One region of the Bacillus sp. YC2 genome, then DNA from elsewhere that is predicted to be linked to it. Evidence: riboswitches for the same ligand, from Rfam matches in the RefSeq annotation. Region 1 holds a riboswitch; the other holds the start of a gene.

What was found. A riboswitch is a leader RNA that binds a small molecule or an ion and turns the genes downstream of it on or off. The one in region 1 is predicted to bind glycine.
Positions count from the first base shown of each region.
Region 2: another riboswitch for glycine. It lies ahead of gcvT (glycine cleavage system aminomethyltransferase GcvT); the one in region 1 lies ahead of KY305_RS04340 (amino acid permease).

Region 1 is NZ_JAHXDO010000001.1:868,612-876,775, forward strand. Features, by position in the region: gene ahpC (alkyl hydroperoxide reductase subunit C) at 1-548, shown strand, start outside; gene ahpF (alkyl hydroperoxide reductase subunit F) at 562-2,091, shown strand; gene KY305_RS04340 (amino acid permease) at 2,372-3,718, opposite strand; glycine riboswitch at 3,870-3,949, opposite strand; gene KY305_RS04345 (hypothetical protein) at 4,603-4,833, opposite strand; gene KY305_RS04350 (hypothetical protein) at 5,576-6,079, opposite strand; gene KY305_RS04355 (ATP-binding cassette domain-containing protein) at 6,058-6,672, opposite strand; gene KY305_RS04360 (hypothetical protein) at 6,695-7,183, opposite strand.
Region 2 is NZ_JAHXDO010000004.1:245,029-253,192, reverse strand. Features, by position in the region: gene KY305_RS09635 (patatin-like phospholipase family protein) at 1-786, opposite strand, end outside; gene mntR (transcriptional regulator MntR) at 895-1,323, opposite strand; gene KY305_RS09625 (lipoate--protein ligase family protein) at 1,421-2,257, opposite strand; gene KY305_RS09620 (rhodanese-like domain-containing protein) at 2,449-2,832, shown strand; gene gcvPB (aminomethyl-transferring glycine dehydrogenase subunit GcvPB) at 2,879-4,354, opposite strand; gene gcvPA (aminomethyl-transferring glycine dehydrogenase subunit GcvPA) at 4,347-5,693, opposite strand; gene gcvT (glycine cleavage system aminomethyltransferase GcvT) at 5,708-6,808, opposite strand; glycine riboswitch at 6,988-7,089, opposite strand; gene KY305_RS09600 (DEAD/DEAH box helicase) at 7,233-8,164, shown strand, end outside.

The DNA.
Region 1 (8,164 bases):
AAGAAGTACAACCATTCGCAGCAAAAGCTTACAAAAACGGTGAATTCATCGATGTAACAAATGAAAGCCTGAAAGGCCAATGGAGCGTATTCTGCTTCTACCCTGCGGATTTCTCATTCGTATGCCCGACTGAGCTTGAAGATCTTCAAAATCAATACGCTGCTCTTAAAGAACTTGGAGTTGAAGTGTACTCTGTATCTACAGATACTCACTTCGTACACAAAGGCTGGCATGACAGCTCTGAAAAAATCGGCAAAATCACTTACGCGATGATCGGTGATCCTTCTCAAACGATCTCCCGCAACTTTGATGTTCTTAACGAAGAAGAAGGTCTTGCTGATCGCGGAACATTCATCATCGATCCGGACGGTGTGATCCAAACTGTTGAAATCAACGCCGGCGGTATCGGCCGTGACGCAAGCAACCTTGTAAACAAAGTAAAAGCGGCTCAATATGTCCGTCAAAACCCAGGTGAAGTCTGCCCGGCTAAATGGGAAGAAGGTTCTGAAACACTAACACCAAGCCTTGACCTAGTAGGTAAAATCTAAGGAGTGCATTCCATTGGTACTTGAAGCAAATATCAAAGCACAATTAAATCAATACATGCAGCTAATTGAGAATGACATTGTTCTCAAAGTAAGCGCAGGTGATGATGACACCTCGAAGGACATGCTGGCTCTCGTTGATGAGCTGGCTTCCATGTCATCGAAAATCACAGTTGAAAAAGCACAGTTAAACAGAACGCCAAGCTTCAGCGTCAATCGTGCCGGAGAGGAGACCGGCGTCACATTTGCCGGTGTTCCGCTGGGACACGAATTCACATCTTTAGTGCTGGCGCTATTGCAAGTGAGCGGCAGAGCGCCTAAGGTTGATCAAAAGGTCATTGACCAGATTAAGAAGATCAGCGGAGAATACCGCTTTGAATCTTATATCAGCCTGACGTGCCACAACTGCCCTGACGTCGTCCAAGCCTTAAACATGATGAGCGTGCTCAACCCGAACATCACACACACGATGATTGACGGAGCGGCTTTTAAAGAAGAAGTCGAAAGCAAAAACATCATGGCCGTGCCGACTGTTTTCTTAAACGGCGAATCCTTCGGAAGCGGACGTATGACCCTCGAAGAGATTCTCGCGAAAATGGGCAGCGGCGCAGATGCATCTGAGTTTGCTGACAAAGAGCCGTACGACGTGCTTGTTGTCGGCGGCGGACCTGCCGGCGCCAGTGCGGCCATTTACACGGCGCGTAAAGGCATCCGCACAGGTGTTGTCGCTGAACGCTTCGGCGGACAGGTTCTCGACACGATGAGCATCGAAAACTTCATCAGCGTAAAAGCGACAGAAGGACCGAAGCTCGCTGCAAGCCTCGAGGAGCACGTGAAGGATTATGATATTGATGTCATGAACCTGCAGCGCGCAAAACGCCTTGAGAAAAAAGACCTTTTCGAACTCGAACTCGAGAACGGCGCTGTTCTGAAAAGTAAAACAGTCATCCTTTCAACAGGTGCACGCTGGCGCAATGTAAACGTACCTGGTGAACAAGAGTTCAAAAACAAAGGTGTCGCATACTGCCCGCACTGTGACGGACCATTGTTTGAAGGCAAAGACGTAGCGGTTATCGGCGGCGGAAACTCTGGAATCGAAGCAGCAATTGACCTTGCAGGTATTGTCAATCACGTTACTGTGCTAGAGTTCGCGCCGGAGCTGAAAGCAGACGAAGTCCTGCAAAAACGTCTTTACAGCCTGCCTAACGTCACTGTCGTGAAAAACGCACAAACGAAAGAAATCACAGGCGACCAAAACGTAAACGGCATCACGTACATTGATCGTGAAACAGGCGAAGAAAAACACGTTGAACTCCAAGGTGTCTTCGTCCAAATCGGTCTCGTGCCAAACACGGAATGGTTAGACGAAACAGTCGAACGCAACCGCATCGGCGAAATCGTCGTCGACAAACGCGGCGCCACAAGCGTCCCAGGCCTATTTGCCGCAGGAGACTGCACAGACGGCCCGTACAACCAAATCATTATTTCAATGGGATCAGGCGCAAATGCCGCTTTAGGCGCGTTTGATTATTTGATCCGGAACTAATACAAAAGCCGCCATATTAGCTGATTGGCGGCTTTTTTGATATGTCCCGTTGAATTAAGAAGGCAGTATTTCTTCTAAACACTCCTCGCTGATTTTATAAGATTTTGGTCTTCTGCTCACCAGCTCAACAAATCCTTGCTGCTCTAAATAATCCATTACTTTGTTAACTTTATGTCTTGAAAAAAGAAGCGGTTAACAAAAAGAAAAACGGCATACTGCATGCAGTACACCGTCTTTTTAATGATTAGGGATTTATGGAATCACCATTTAATATGACTCATCAGGCCCTTCTTTTCTTGCTCCCCCAATATAGAATAAATAATAAAATAAACCACAGCGGCGTCAGAAGCAAAGCCGGGCGGGTTGCATCCGCAAACAGCATAATAATAAGAATGGCGGCAAACAGAGCCAGAACAGCGTAATTGATAAATGGCGTGAGTGGCGCTTTAAATGTTGATCTTGCGTGTAATTGCGGACGGGTTTTCTTGTATCTGATATGACAAACAAGAATCACACCCCACACCCATATAAAACAAATCGCGCTAATGGTTGTCACGATGCCAAAGGCTTGTTCCGGTATCAGCTTGCTTAAAAGAGCTCCCCCTGACAGGACAATGGTCGATACCCATAACGCGTGACTCGGCACATGGTTTTTATTCAGCTTCGCGAAACTTGCCGGTGCCTGTTTCGTTTTGCTTAAGTTATACAAAATCCGGCTTGTTGAAAACATCCCGCTGTTACAAGCAGACGCGGCTGACGTTAAGACGACAAAATTAATGATTCCCGCGGCAAGCGGAATACCGACTAAGCTGAAGGTTTTCACAAAAGGACTTTCTGCCGCATTCAGTTCCATCCACGGGTTAATACATAATAGGACGATAAGCGCGCCGACGTAGAAAAATAAAATCCGCAAAGGAATTTTATTAATAGCCGATGGAATATTTTTTTTCGGATTCGATGTTTCCGCTGCCGATACACCTACTAATTCCACACCGACATATGCAAAGATCACCATTTGGAAAGAAAGCAAAAAGCCTGAAAATCCATTTGGAAACAAGCCGCCGTGCTCCCATAGGTTTGCCGCCGAAACCGTTCCTGTATGCGTCTTAAATCCGATCACCAGCAAAATAACCCCGATGACAATTAACGCCAGAATCGTGATCACCTTTATTAAAGCAAACCAAAATTCCAATTCTCCAAAAAGCTTGACCGTTAATAGATTGAGCCCTAATAAAATGAGTAAACAGATAAGTGCAGGGATCCACTGCGGAATATCAAACCAATATTTCACATATACCCCGACGGCAATCACATCCGCCATAGCCGTCATAATCCAGCAAAACCAATACGTCCAGCCGGTGACAAACGAGGCCCGCGGCCCCAAATACTCCTCCGCAATATCTGTTAACGATTGATACCCCGCTTTAGATAACAGCAGTTCTCCCAGCGCCCGCATCACGAAAAAAAGCGCCATACCTACAATGAAATACGCAAAGATGATAGAAGGACCCGCCAATTGAATCGCCTTACCGGAGCCTAAAAATAACCCGGTGCCAATCGTCCCGCCAATGGCGATAAGCTGCACATGCCGATTGGATAAGTCCCTCTTTAATTCTCGCTGTTCCAAGTCTAACTCCTCCTTACCTCTTTATTGTGAAACGACGAGCAATGAAAATAGCCCATAAAAAAAGAGATTGGATGTCCTCCAATCTCGTGGTCATAAGAATAACAAATTATATTTGTGCCGCTGACAATCATCAGCACGACAAATACATATTCGGTACTCTTCTGTCCTTTTGCCTGAGATTGTGAACCCTTCGGCGCCGCGGAATTCCGCGGTCTCTCCAGAAGCTGCTCCTGCTGTAGTGCGACCCACAGCAATCATAGCTTGCTACGTATTGAGTTTTCGATAGATTATTACTATCGGATAACTTTTTATTTTAATAGGGATTGGGTGATTTGTCAATGGTAAGACTGTTATTGTTCAAGTCATTCTTAGTCCTTCCGTCAACTATAGCAAAAATATATAAGGATACAGGGATTCACCTCAGGAGATGACATTTATCCAGTGAAGATTCATCAAGTAAAAGAAACATTTATAGCATTTACATATTTGGTGAAACAAAAAAACTCTTTAAAACACAATGGATTGGGTGTGACGATGATGTAAATGATAAAGTTACATTTCTAGTAAATAATATTAATGCCTATTCAAATAGTGAAGAAATGCTAAGGACAAAAAGGATCATTGATTAAAAATTTTTATATAAAGATCTGTCAAACGATGTTCTTTTAAACGATGAAATAATATGTGGAAAAGTAATAGTCAAAATAAAAACGAACTTTAAACAAAGACCATGATTTGTTGTATGCCTTTCAAGATTCCTTAACCATATGAGTTAAAACGCTGGATTGTCAACACAAGATTGTCTAAACAAGTGTTGGCAATCCAGTCGATGAGGAAGTTGCACCGTAACACTCCCTTACTACTTAAACTGATTAAGTTGATACTTATTTTTGGGGCATACGGAATATCACAAAACTCCCATTGCTTTCTTCAATTTTCATAAATATTTCATTAAGAATTTCCAATGCTCTTTCGTCCGATTTGTACTTTCCTAAAGTTTTACTCCATTGATCCAAAGATGCACTGCCGATAATACCTTCTATACTTTTCCCCTTTACAGTAACTTCTTTTACATTCACTAAACTTTGTTTATTTTGTGTAAAAAGCCATAACATCAAAAACTCCCCCTTAATAAATATTATAATTGCTCTGTTAGGACAATTTTTCATTCGATTATCGCGTCCAATTATGTACCCTTTAAGCAATAAACTGCTTTAAAATGCAATTTTTTTTAAAATTGGATGTTTCTAATAAGTGAAATGGTCACAACTAGTGTTAATATGGAACCTACAGATACTAAAGTTATTATTTTTCGTCCATTCTCTTTTGATGTTTTATTTAGCTCCAAGAATACCAAAACCCATATAATTATAGCTGCTATAGAAGTAATATTTATAAAAGAAACAGACATATTTAACACTCCCCTTATATACTTTAGCACAAAATCCATCTCTAAGGGTTTAAAGTTTCTCCACAAAAAAGTGAAAAGAATAATTATTTAATATTTTACTAAAAATATAAATATCCCATTCCGGTTCACTAAGGACTAAAACTAGGTTACACATAATGGTTGGCACAGTTTAGAGCTGTCTAACTCAGCTCAACGCCTAATTTATATATTTTTATATGTGTATTAACGATTAAATTCACTTTACATTATCGTATGAGCAACAATATTCCATAAATGAATAGTCATTTTATATAAGATTTTGTTGTTACCCAATCCCTCTAGGAGCGGTTTTTTAGACATTATATTTCGTCTACGCTAGGAAAACCGCCCTCCTTGTGATTACCGTTTCCAACCACCATGCACGGTGCATAATACCCCTTTGTTTTAAAGCCCCATTGTTCTTCTCATCATAACAATGAAAATATTGATTTCCCTAATGAAAATAAAGCGTCAATTATAAAAGATGCTGCAAAGAGAATGGATGCTTTCCAGTTTTCTTTTTTATAATGGAAGAAGAGCAGTATTACAATTGATCCCATAAGAGCAGTAAATAAATAAAACCATGAGTTATGTATTTGCCAAATCCCTATGAAAATTATATTAATAATCATGATCAAAATTTTAGGAATAAGAGCATAAAATAAGTGGCTTTTAACATTAGAGGCAAAGATAATTAATAAAAATTTCCCAATAATATATTGCACCAAGAGACTTATCATTGTTATGACTGTGGTAACTACAGATATTATCAGTACTAATTTTCGGTGTGAAAAATTATCCAATAAATTATGCAGATCTTTTAGTTCTTCAGAAAATCCATTCATTTCAATAACAAGAGATATAAAATAAAAATTCAAGAACACATATACAATCAATGAGACAAATGATGTTAATCTTGCATGTTTTTCCACGAAAGGCCCCCCTTTCCTATAGTAATAACATTTGAATTATCGTTTAGATGTTTATTTACCATGCTATGAGAGACATATATTATGGTTGATATTTGTTTTGTTGAAAGATTTACTAGACTTTCAGAAAGCATATTAATACTTTCTGAATCTAAAGATGACATAGTTTCATCAATTAATATTGTTTCCCAATCCTTCACAAAAACCAATGATAAACCAAGTTTAGCTTTCATTCCCGTAGATGCTCTACTATATGAAACATCTAAATTACCATCAAAAAAATTATTAACTTTGGAAAGTTGTTTTGTAGATGGGGTAATGTTAAATGTGTTCCATAGAATCTCTAGATTTTCACCGATAGTGAAAGGATGAATACCAATAGGATCAACATTTAAATATAAAGTAGATCCTTTATTTGCAATAAAACTGCCTGAATAGTTTTTATCAAGGCCAGAAATTATTCTCAGAAGAGTACTCTTCCCCGCACCATTTCGACCTGTTAGTTGAAAAAGACCTGTTGATATTTTAAAATTAACTTTATCTAAAATTAAATTGTCTTTAAATTTTTTTGTGAATTCCACAAATTCCAAACTCATTATGAATCCCCTCTTCTTTATTTTAAAAATATCCTTCAAGTATAGCGGCTATTATTAATACTATTAATGATAGTACATAAAGAGGAATCATTTTTTTCATTACACTCAGAGTAATCTTTATTGACCTAGTAATAATTAATGTAAAGAGCATATACTGGCTAATTCCTTGATAAAGCAACATATTTGGAAATTCTAATAGAGCATGTGGAAATAATTTATTTAAGGCTCCTTGTATCCCTAAAGTCCTAAAACCTACAGTAATTTGAAAGGCCGAACCTGCAAAATCCAATAACTGTAGTATTGGCGAAAATATAGGAGCCAGTAAATACATTGCAAAGTTTCTTAAATTGTGTGATAAAACCAGAAACATAAAATCATGTTCCAAAGAAGGTGGTTCTGGTTTAAATAAATTTTTATTAACTATCGATCCTAAAAAAACTCCTATACTTATAGTTGATAAACAAAAGATAAAATAGTAACATAGAAAAAATTTGACTCTATTATGTATCATTTCTATTCCTCTTTTTATGAAACAATAGTGAAAATCGTGATGCATATCAGCATTAAAATAGGCAGAGTTAACTTTAATAACTTGTACTCATAGCCACTAGTTAACAACTCAGTTTTTCTAAAATATACAACCCCTATAAAAAATATTAAAGGAATTGATAAGAGATTCTTAAGAATTATTGTTATATCAGACGTATTTAATACAACCCCTACTAACCCGCAAACACATACAACAAATAACATAAGAGATATTAAATAAATGGAACTTGATTTAAACCTTTTAAATGAACTAACAATTAAAGAGGATTGCAAAGTTTCCACTCGTGCTTTATCCAGCATAATCTCTTCGCTTTTTGACCCTATGAAAATCTCTAAGATAGTCATAAAGTTAACATAAACGATTATTAACGCCGGGAGCCCCTGTATCTTAGTTAAGAACAGTTGACCAAAGTATGTTATCACTGATACCAAGGCTCCAAGCAAAACCAATAATATCTTATTATTAGTTATATAAGCGGAGAATATATGTAAAATATCCCCGGATGAATATCGTTTATCAGTACTTTTTAAAAATGACAATCCAATTGGTATACGGTGAGAATTATTTATACAGAAATAAATAAGAAAGGATTGTATAATTAAAACTAGTATAGATAACTCAAACGAATACGTTAAAATGAACCAAGTTTGCAACAAAAAAAGGGATCTGATTATGATATTAAACAGGCCATGCGTTAACTGAGACAAAAAAGAAATTACAACAGTAACTAAAGCCAATATAATAATCAAATATTGATTTACTATCAACATAAAGGTTGTAGACATTAAACAAGTCAGAAGTAATTGTAATGAATACCCTTGTCTAATTGTAAAAAACAAGTGCTTTAATAATAAGCGTTTAGAAGTAAAAACCAGACCAGGTTGTTGTTTTCTATATGGTAATATACACCGATTGATATTTGCTGTAGCTACAATATATATA
Region 2 (8,164 bases), on a different contig from region 1:
GGTCGCCATCACATGCTCCACCGGGATAAAAATAATGTTTTGTTCGTATCTTGTCGCAATATGCCTTGCGTCATGGGCGTCTTTCATCGTTTCAAACAAAGCGCCAAACAGCTCAAACGCATTCCGAATTGATTTTTTCGGACGTTCTTTTGCATGAGGCGAAAGCGAGATGCCGATCACGGGCCGCTTGCGTTCCTTTGAAAACAGCCAAATCGGAAAGTTGCTTAACACGCCCCCGTCTACGACCGTGGATGTGCCTTTGTCGGTTTTTAATTTAATCGGCTCGAAAAAATAAGGGATGCTGCAGCTCATCCTGACAGCTCTGGCAACCGGGAACATTTCAGGATTTAACCCGTAGCGTGGGAGGTCATCCGGCAGCACGATCATCGTTCCGTTTGTCAAGTCAGAGGCAATCAGACGGAGCGATCCTTTCTTCAAATCCCCAAACACGATAATGCCCTTTGCTTTTAATTTCTCCGCAATCCACTTTTCCAGCGTGTCGCCTTTATATAGGCCAAGGCGCCAATATATGGACACCCACTGTAAGAGTTTGAGCGGAAGGAATGAAAATCTCTGGTCTAACAATTGCTTCTCTTCTACTTCATCAATGATCGTATGAATCTCCCTGCTTGTGTAGCCTGCGGCGATGAAGGCAGCGATAATCGCGCCGGCGCTTGTTCCGGCAAGCCTTTCAAAGCGGAAGCCCTGCTCCTCAAGCGCTTCATAGGCGCCTGCAAGGGCTACCCCTTTTATCCCTCCGCCAGAAAATACGCCGTCAATGTGCATAAGCGCCCTCTCCCTTCCTCCCAAGGTGTATTACTATTTTAAGAAACAGCTTGGTGAAATAGACCTGAATGAAGACATAAAAAAAGGGCGCCCTTTTCGGGCTGCCCTTTACTCAGCAGGATTTTCTGTTTTTTTCTGTACAGATTTCAGTTCTTTTTTACGGCCCTCGTCATCTTCGAAATATTGAACAAGGTCGCCGATGCGATCAATGCTGTTCCAGCTCAAATGATGTTCGATTCCTTCGACATCGTTGTAAATTTTCTCTTCGTCAACACCAATGATTCTTAAAAACTGCTCCAGCAATTCGTGTCTGTATACGAGCCGTTTGCCTATTTTTTTCCCTTTAGTGGTCAATACGAGCCCTCGATATTTTTCGTAAATCAAATACTCGTCTTTATCTAGTTTTTGAACCATTTTCGTTACAGAGGAGGGGTGGACTGCCAATGCTTCCGCAATATCAGAAACCCTTGCATATCCTTTTTCTTCAATCAGCATATAAATCTGTTCAATATAATCTTCCATACTTGGTGTTGTCATCGTAACCCTCCCAAAAAGCACCTTAACTTTATAAACCATTACAAGTTTACACTAACGGTCATGAAAAAACAAGGATGCTTCCGGCTTGTCAAGCCTTTTAGCGCTTATAATTCCATTCATCAGATGCATATTTTGTTTCGGCGAGTTCGTTGACAAACTCCAATTCCTCTGCCGTAAGCGTATACGGCTCAAGATGAATGTTCAGCCCTTCTTCAAATCCGGCTTTAAAAGCTGTGCGGGCCTCATCCATCGTCACTCGTTCCTGCGCTAAAGCGTTAATCGCAACCGCTTTATTTTTGAAATTTCGCTGCATGCGCTCACGGACTCTGTCGCTCGGATATAAAAACAGGTCGAACAGCTTGTCCTCGTCAATGTCAAGCAGGATGGAGCCGTGCTGAAGAATGACGCCTTTTTGTCTTGTCTGGGCGCTCCCCGCCACCTTCCGCCCTTCAACGACCAGCTCATACCAGGAAGGAGCATCAAAGCAGACTGAGGAGCGCGGATTTTTAAGGCTTTCTTTTTCTTTTTCCGTTCTCGGAATGGCAAAGTATGCATCAAGGCCCAGATTTCTGAATCCTTGCAGGATGCCTTCTGAAATGACCCGGTAAGCTTCTGTTACCGTTGCCGGCATTTCCGGATGATCCTCTGAGACGATCACGCTGTAGGTCAATTCTTTATCGTGAAGAACGCCGCGTCCGCCCGTCGGCCGTCTGACGAAACCAAGGCCGTGCTTATGTACTGCATCAAAGTTAATTTCCTTCTTAATATTTTGAAAATACCCGACAGACAATGTCGCCGGATTCCAGCCGTAAAAACGGATTACCGGAGGAATTTTTTTTTCGCTGTGCCAATATAAAAGCGCTTCATCAAGCGCCATGTTAAATGCCGGGCTTTTATTCCCTGAGTCAATAAACCGCCATGTTTCTTTTTCCATATATTAAACCCTTCTTTATCGTTTTAATAAAATCAGTTTATCAAACTGATGGGAAAATGAAAAATATTTCGTTTCATTAAGGATGACAATCTCTTCACGCTTTACTATAATAGTATTTGTCCCAAAAAGTCCGGTAAGCCTTGTTTTTTATACAGGGTTTTGATTTTATAAGCTAAAGGAGTAGAATCACATTGTCTAACATGATTGCTTTGATTATTGTCGCGGCATTTCTCGTTTATATGATCGTGTCGTATTTTTATCAGCAGCGTTTAATGAAAACACTTACGGAAGAGGAATTCCGCGCGGGCTACCGAAAAGCGCAGCTCATTGACGTTCGGGAACCGAATGAATTTGAAGGCGGCCATATTCTCGGCGCGCGCAACATACCCCTGTCCCAGCTTAAACAGCGAAAAAATGAAATCCGTCCGGATAAGCCCGTGTACCTTTACTGCCAAAATAATGTCCGCAGCGGACGCGCTGCCCAGACGCTCCGTAAAAACGGCTGCAAGGATATTTACAATTTAAAAGGCGGGTTTAAAAAATGGAGCGGAAGAATTAAAGCGAAAAATCAATAACCAAAAAGAGCTGTCCGTTTATAACGGCAGCTCTTTTTTACGCCCTTTAACGTTTGTCATCAGGAACATGTTCATATTTTAAGACCGGGTGTCTTGCAGCCTTGGTTTCATCCATTCTCTTCACAACCGTCGTATGCGGCGCCTCTTGCACAACCTCAGGCGTTTCCTCCGCTTCTTTGGCGATTTGAATCATCGCATCGATAAAGGCATCAAGGGTTTCTTTTGACTCCGTTTCGGTCGGTTCAATCATGATGCTTTCTTCAACGTTCAAAGGAAAATAAACGGTTGGCGGGTGATAGCCGAAATCCAAAAGCCGTTTTGCAATGTCCAGCGTTCTCACGCCGAGCTTTTTTTGCCGTCTTCCCGATAACACAAATTCATGCTTGCAATGGCGGTCGAACGGCAGATCATAATACGGCGCAAGCTTTCTCATCATATAGTTGGCATTTAAAACCGCGTTTTCGGTCACAGCCTTTAACCCGTCCGGTCCCATGGAGCGGATATATGTATAGGCTCTTACATTAATGCCGAAGTTGCCGTAATAAGGTTTGACGCGTCCAATTGAGTGCGGGCGGTCATAGTCAAATGTAAAACGACCTTCTTTTTTCGTTAATACTGGTTTTGGCAGATACGGAATAAGTTCCTTCTTCACTCCGACCGGACCTGAGCCCGGGCCTCCTCCTCCGTGCGGCCCCGTAAACGTTTTATGCAAATTTAGGTGAACGACGTCAAATCCCATGTCGCCCGGTCTTGCTTTACTTAATACCGCATTTAAATTCGCTCCGTCGTAATAGAGCTTTCCGCCTGCCTGATGGACGATTTGCGCCATCTCGGTAATGTTTTCCTCAAATAATCCGAGGGTATTCGGATTCGTCAGCATCAGCGCGGCTGTTTCTTCATTTACCGCTCTTTTCAGATCATCAATATCAACAAGCCCGTGTTCATTTGATTTCACGGTAATGGTTTCAAAACCGGCGACTGTTGCGGAAGCGGGATTCGTACCGTGTGCGGAATCAGGCACAATCACTTTCGTCCGCCCGTAATCTCCTCGTGCTTCGTGATAGGCGCGGATCATCATCAGGCCCGTCCATTCACCGTGAGCGCCAGCGGCCGGCTGCAGCGTCACTTCATCCATTCCCGTAATCTCTTCCAAGTGCCCGCTTAAATCGTATAATAACTCAAGCGCCCCTTGAACCGTATCCTCATCCTGAAGCGGGTGAATCGCAGAAAGTCCGGGGATCCGGGCGATTTTTTCATTCAGTTTCGGATTGTATTTCATCGTACATGACCCAAGCGGATAAAACCCTGAATCGACTCCGTGGTTTCTTTTGGAAAGAGCGGTATAATGCCGCATGATATCAAGCTCTGAGACCTCCGGCAGTTTAGCGTCTTCAGTACGGATATAGTCATCGGGAAGCAGGCTGTCCAATTCCGTTTCCGGCACGTCAAGCTCCGGAAGACTGTAGCCGACGCGCCCTTCGCGGGACAATTCAAAAATAAGCGCCTGATCTTGATTATTCATGGTGATCCCCCAATCCCGCAATAAGCGAATCAATTTCTTCTTTTGTTCTCAGCTCCGTGACGGCTATAAGCATATGCTGCTCCAGCTCAGGATAAGCAAGGCCTAAATCATACCCGCCGATAATGCCTTCTTTTAATAAGCGGCTGTTTGCTTCTTTTACAGGCTCATTCAGCTTAACAGCAAATTCATTAAACATCGGGCCTTTAAACGCGACTCGCAACCCGGCTTTTTCCGCCTGGCGCTTAGCGTAATCTGCTTTCAGGATATTCTGACGGGCCATGTCTTTTACCCCGTTTTTCCCGAGCGCCGTCATCGCAACTGAAGCCGCCAAAGCATTCAGCGCCTGGTTTGAACAAATATTGGAGGTAGCTTTGTCTCTCCTGATATGCTGCTCGCGCGCCTGGAGGGTGAGGACAAAACCTCTTCGTCCGTTTTCATCCTCTGTTTGACCGACAAGCCGCCCCGGCACTTTCCTCATCAGTTTTTTCGTTACCGCAAAGTAGCCGCAGTGCGGGCCGCCAAACGCCGCCGGTATACCGAAAGGCTGTGCATCTCCGACGACGATATCCGCTCCGGATGCCCCCGGCGGCGTTAAGATGCCGAGCGCGAGCGGGTTTGAAGAAACAATCATCTGGCTTTTTCCTTTATGCGCGATTGGCTCAATCTCTTTTAACGGCTCAATTTGCCCAAAGAAGTTCGGATATTGGACGATAACGGCCGCTGTCTCTTCACAAACAGCATCCTCCAGCGCTTCAAGATCCGTCACGCCATTTTTCGCAGGCACCTCTATAACCTCAATATATTGGCCTTTTGCGTATGTTTTCAGCACATCTCTTGATTCCGGATGAACGGCTGAGGAAATAACGATTTTTTTCTTTTTCGTATGCCCTGAAGCAAGCATCGCCGCTTCAGCTAACGCCGTTCCTCCGTCATACATAGAGGAGTTTGCGATATCCATCCCCGTTAATTCACAGATCATCGTCTGAAACTCAAAAATCGCCTGAAGCTCGCCTTGGGATATTTCGGGCTGATAGGGCGTGTATGCAGTGTAAAACTCTGATCTGGAAATGACATGATCCACGATGACTGGCTGATAGTGGTCGTACACTCCTGCGCCCAGAAATGATGCATATGTAACGGCGTCCTTGTTTTTAGCTGCGAGCTTCGTCAGTTCTCTCGTTAACTCGGTTTCTGATTTTGCTTTTTTAATGTCATAGTCCTTTGGAAACCTCACATTTTCCGGGATATCGGAAAACAGATCATCAATTGTTTCTGCGCCGATGGCTTTCAGCATTTCTTTTTTATCCTGTTCTGTCGCGGGCAAATATCGATGCTTCATATGACTCTCCTTTTTCAGCTATGTTTTGGACGTTTATAAAACGGTGTGCGGACAATCTTCGCTTTTACTGTTTTGCTGCGGATTTCCACCTCTACTTCAGTACCGATTTCACTGAATTCCGTCTTCAATAAGGCGAGGCCGATATTTTTCTTTAATGTTGGAGATTGTGTGCCTGTTGTAACCTCACCGATCTGTATACCGTCTTTTTTCACGGCATAACCATGCCTCGGTATTCCTTTTTCAATCATTTCGAGCCCTGCAAGCTTACGGGGAGCTCCTTTTTCTTTCTGTTCACTCAATACTGACTTCCCGAAAAAATCGGAATCTTTCTTATGTTTTACGGCAAAACCGATTCCCGCTTCAATCGGCGTAATGTCTTTAGTGAGCTCCTGCCCGTATAACGCCAGTTTCGCTTCAAATCTCAGCGTATCGCGGGCGCCCAGTCCGCACGGCATGAGGCCGTTTTCCTCTCCGGCTTTAACAATCTGCTTCCAAAGGCTTACCGCATCTTCATTGCGGCAATAAAGCTCAAAGCCGTCTTCCCCGGTATATCCTGTTCTGGAGAGCAGAACTTGATGTCCGGCGACAGCTGCCCCATCAATAAACGTAAACGGCTTTAATGAAGACAGATCAATTTCCGTCAGTTTTGTGAGAACCGTCTCAGCTTCCGGCCCTTGAACAGCCAGCAATGAGAGCTCGCCGGACTGATCTGTTATCGTGACATCCCCTTCGGCATGCTCCTTCAGCCAAGCGATATCTTTGTCGATATTAGACGCATTAATGACGAGTAAATAGCAGGTGCCGCTTTTCTGATAGATCAGCAAGTCATCAACCGTCCCGCCGTCCGGATAACACATTGCGGTATACAGCGCGCTCCCGGGCTTTAAGTCCGCAACGTCATTTGTCATCATCTTTTGCAGAAAAGGCAGACTGTCTATTCCGGATACTTCGACTTCTCCCATATGAGACACATCAAACAGGCCCGCTTTTGTCCGGACGGCTTCATGCTCCTCCTTAATAGAAGAAAATTGGACCGGCAGCTCCCAGCCTCCAAAATCAATCGTTTTTCCGCCGTATTCTTTATACACTTCATAAAGCGGTGTTCGTTTCAGCATCATCTTCCCCCTTCAGCTCATTGGCGCATTGTATAAAACCATATAAAAAAGGACAGAGAAACGCCTCATTTACATGAAGGTTTCTCTGTCCCGGCACCTGAAAGTTTACTTTATGAAACATCATAAAGACGTCCCCTTTGGTGGTCTGCTTCTATCTTTGCAAACACTCTCCAGAGTTGCGTCGAGCAAGAGTTCTTTTGCCTGAGAGATTCACTCCGCAGTTTGCTCCTTCGGCGCCCGGATGCGCTATTTTTCGTCCGGGTCTCTCCCCTTGCTGTCATTCGCTCATATTTACCAATTGTTATGGACATACTAAAGCAATATCTTTGGTGAAATCATTACTTATATCCTACCACCCTCACTTACGTCCGGCAACAAAAATTATGATAAATCAGTTTTTTAAAAGAAAGGCGGTTTTATACACATGGCGACAGAGATCATATTCGATTCGAATTGGCCGGGGGAGTTTTTGGAACGCCTGAAAACAGACGGCCCCTGGTCAAATTGGGAGCTGTACAAGCTGTCTGCTGAAGTACAGGAAACCCTTGCCATTCCTGAATTTGAGGGTTTAAGGGCTCCTTTGTACCTGCCTGATTTCACCCCGCTTCCCCATCAGCTTGAGGTAGCGCAGAAGGTTGTAGAAAAAATGAACGGCAAAGCGATATTGGCAGATGAAGTAGGATTGGGCAAAACCGTAGAGGCCGGCCTGATTTTAAAAGAGTACATGATTCGCGGACTGGCCAAAAAAATCCTCATTCTTGTGCCCGCATCGCTTGTATCGCAGTGGGTGAAAGAGCTGCAGGAGAAATTTTTAATCCCGGCCGTTGAGCAGAAGAAAAGCTATGTTTGGGAGCAGTGCGATATCGTTGTCTCTTCAATTGATACGGCAAAGCGTTCGCCTCACAAGGACATCGTACTGTCTATTCCGTATGATCTTGTCATCATCGACGAGGCGCATAAGCTCAAAAACAGCAAAACGAAGAATTATGAATTTGCGAGAAGCCTTGTTAAAAAGTATTGCCTGCTGCTGACGGCAACGCCGATTCAAAACCGGATTGAGGAGATCTTTAATTTAGTGTCGTTATTGAAGCCCGGCCATTTAGGCAATGAAAGCGGATTTCAAGAAACGTTTAATAAAAAAGACGGAATTGATGACCACGAGCATTTAAAAGAACTGGTCAATAAGGTCATGATCCGCAATACACGGAGCGACACGGGGCTTACGTGGACGCAGCGCCATGTTGAAACGGTGCCCATTACGTTTTCGCCGACGGAACAGGCGCTTTACGATGACATTAACGCACTGAAAAACGGCATGGAAAAGCCGACAAGCGCTTTTTCCATTATGACGCTGCA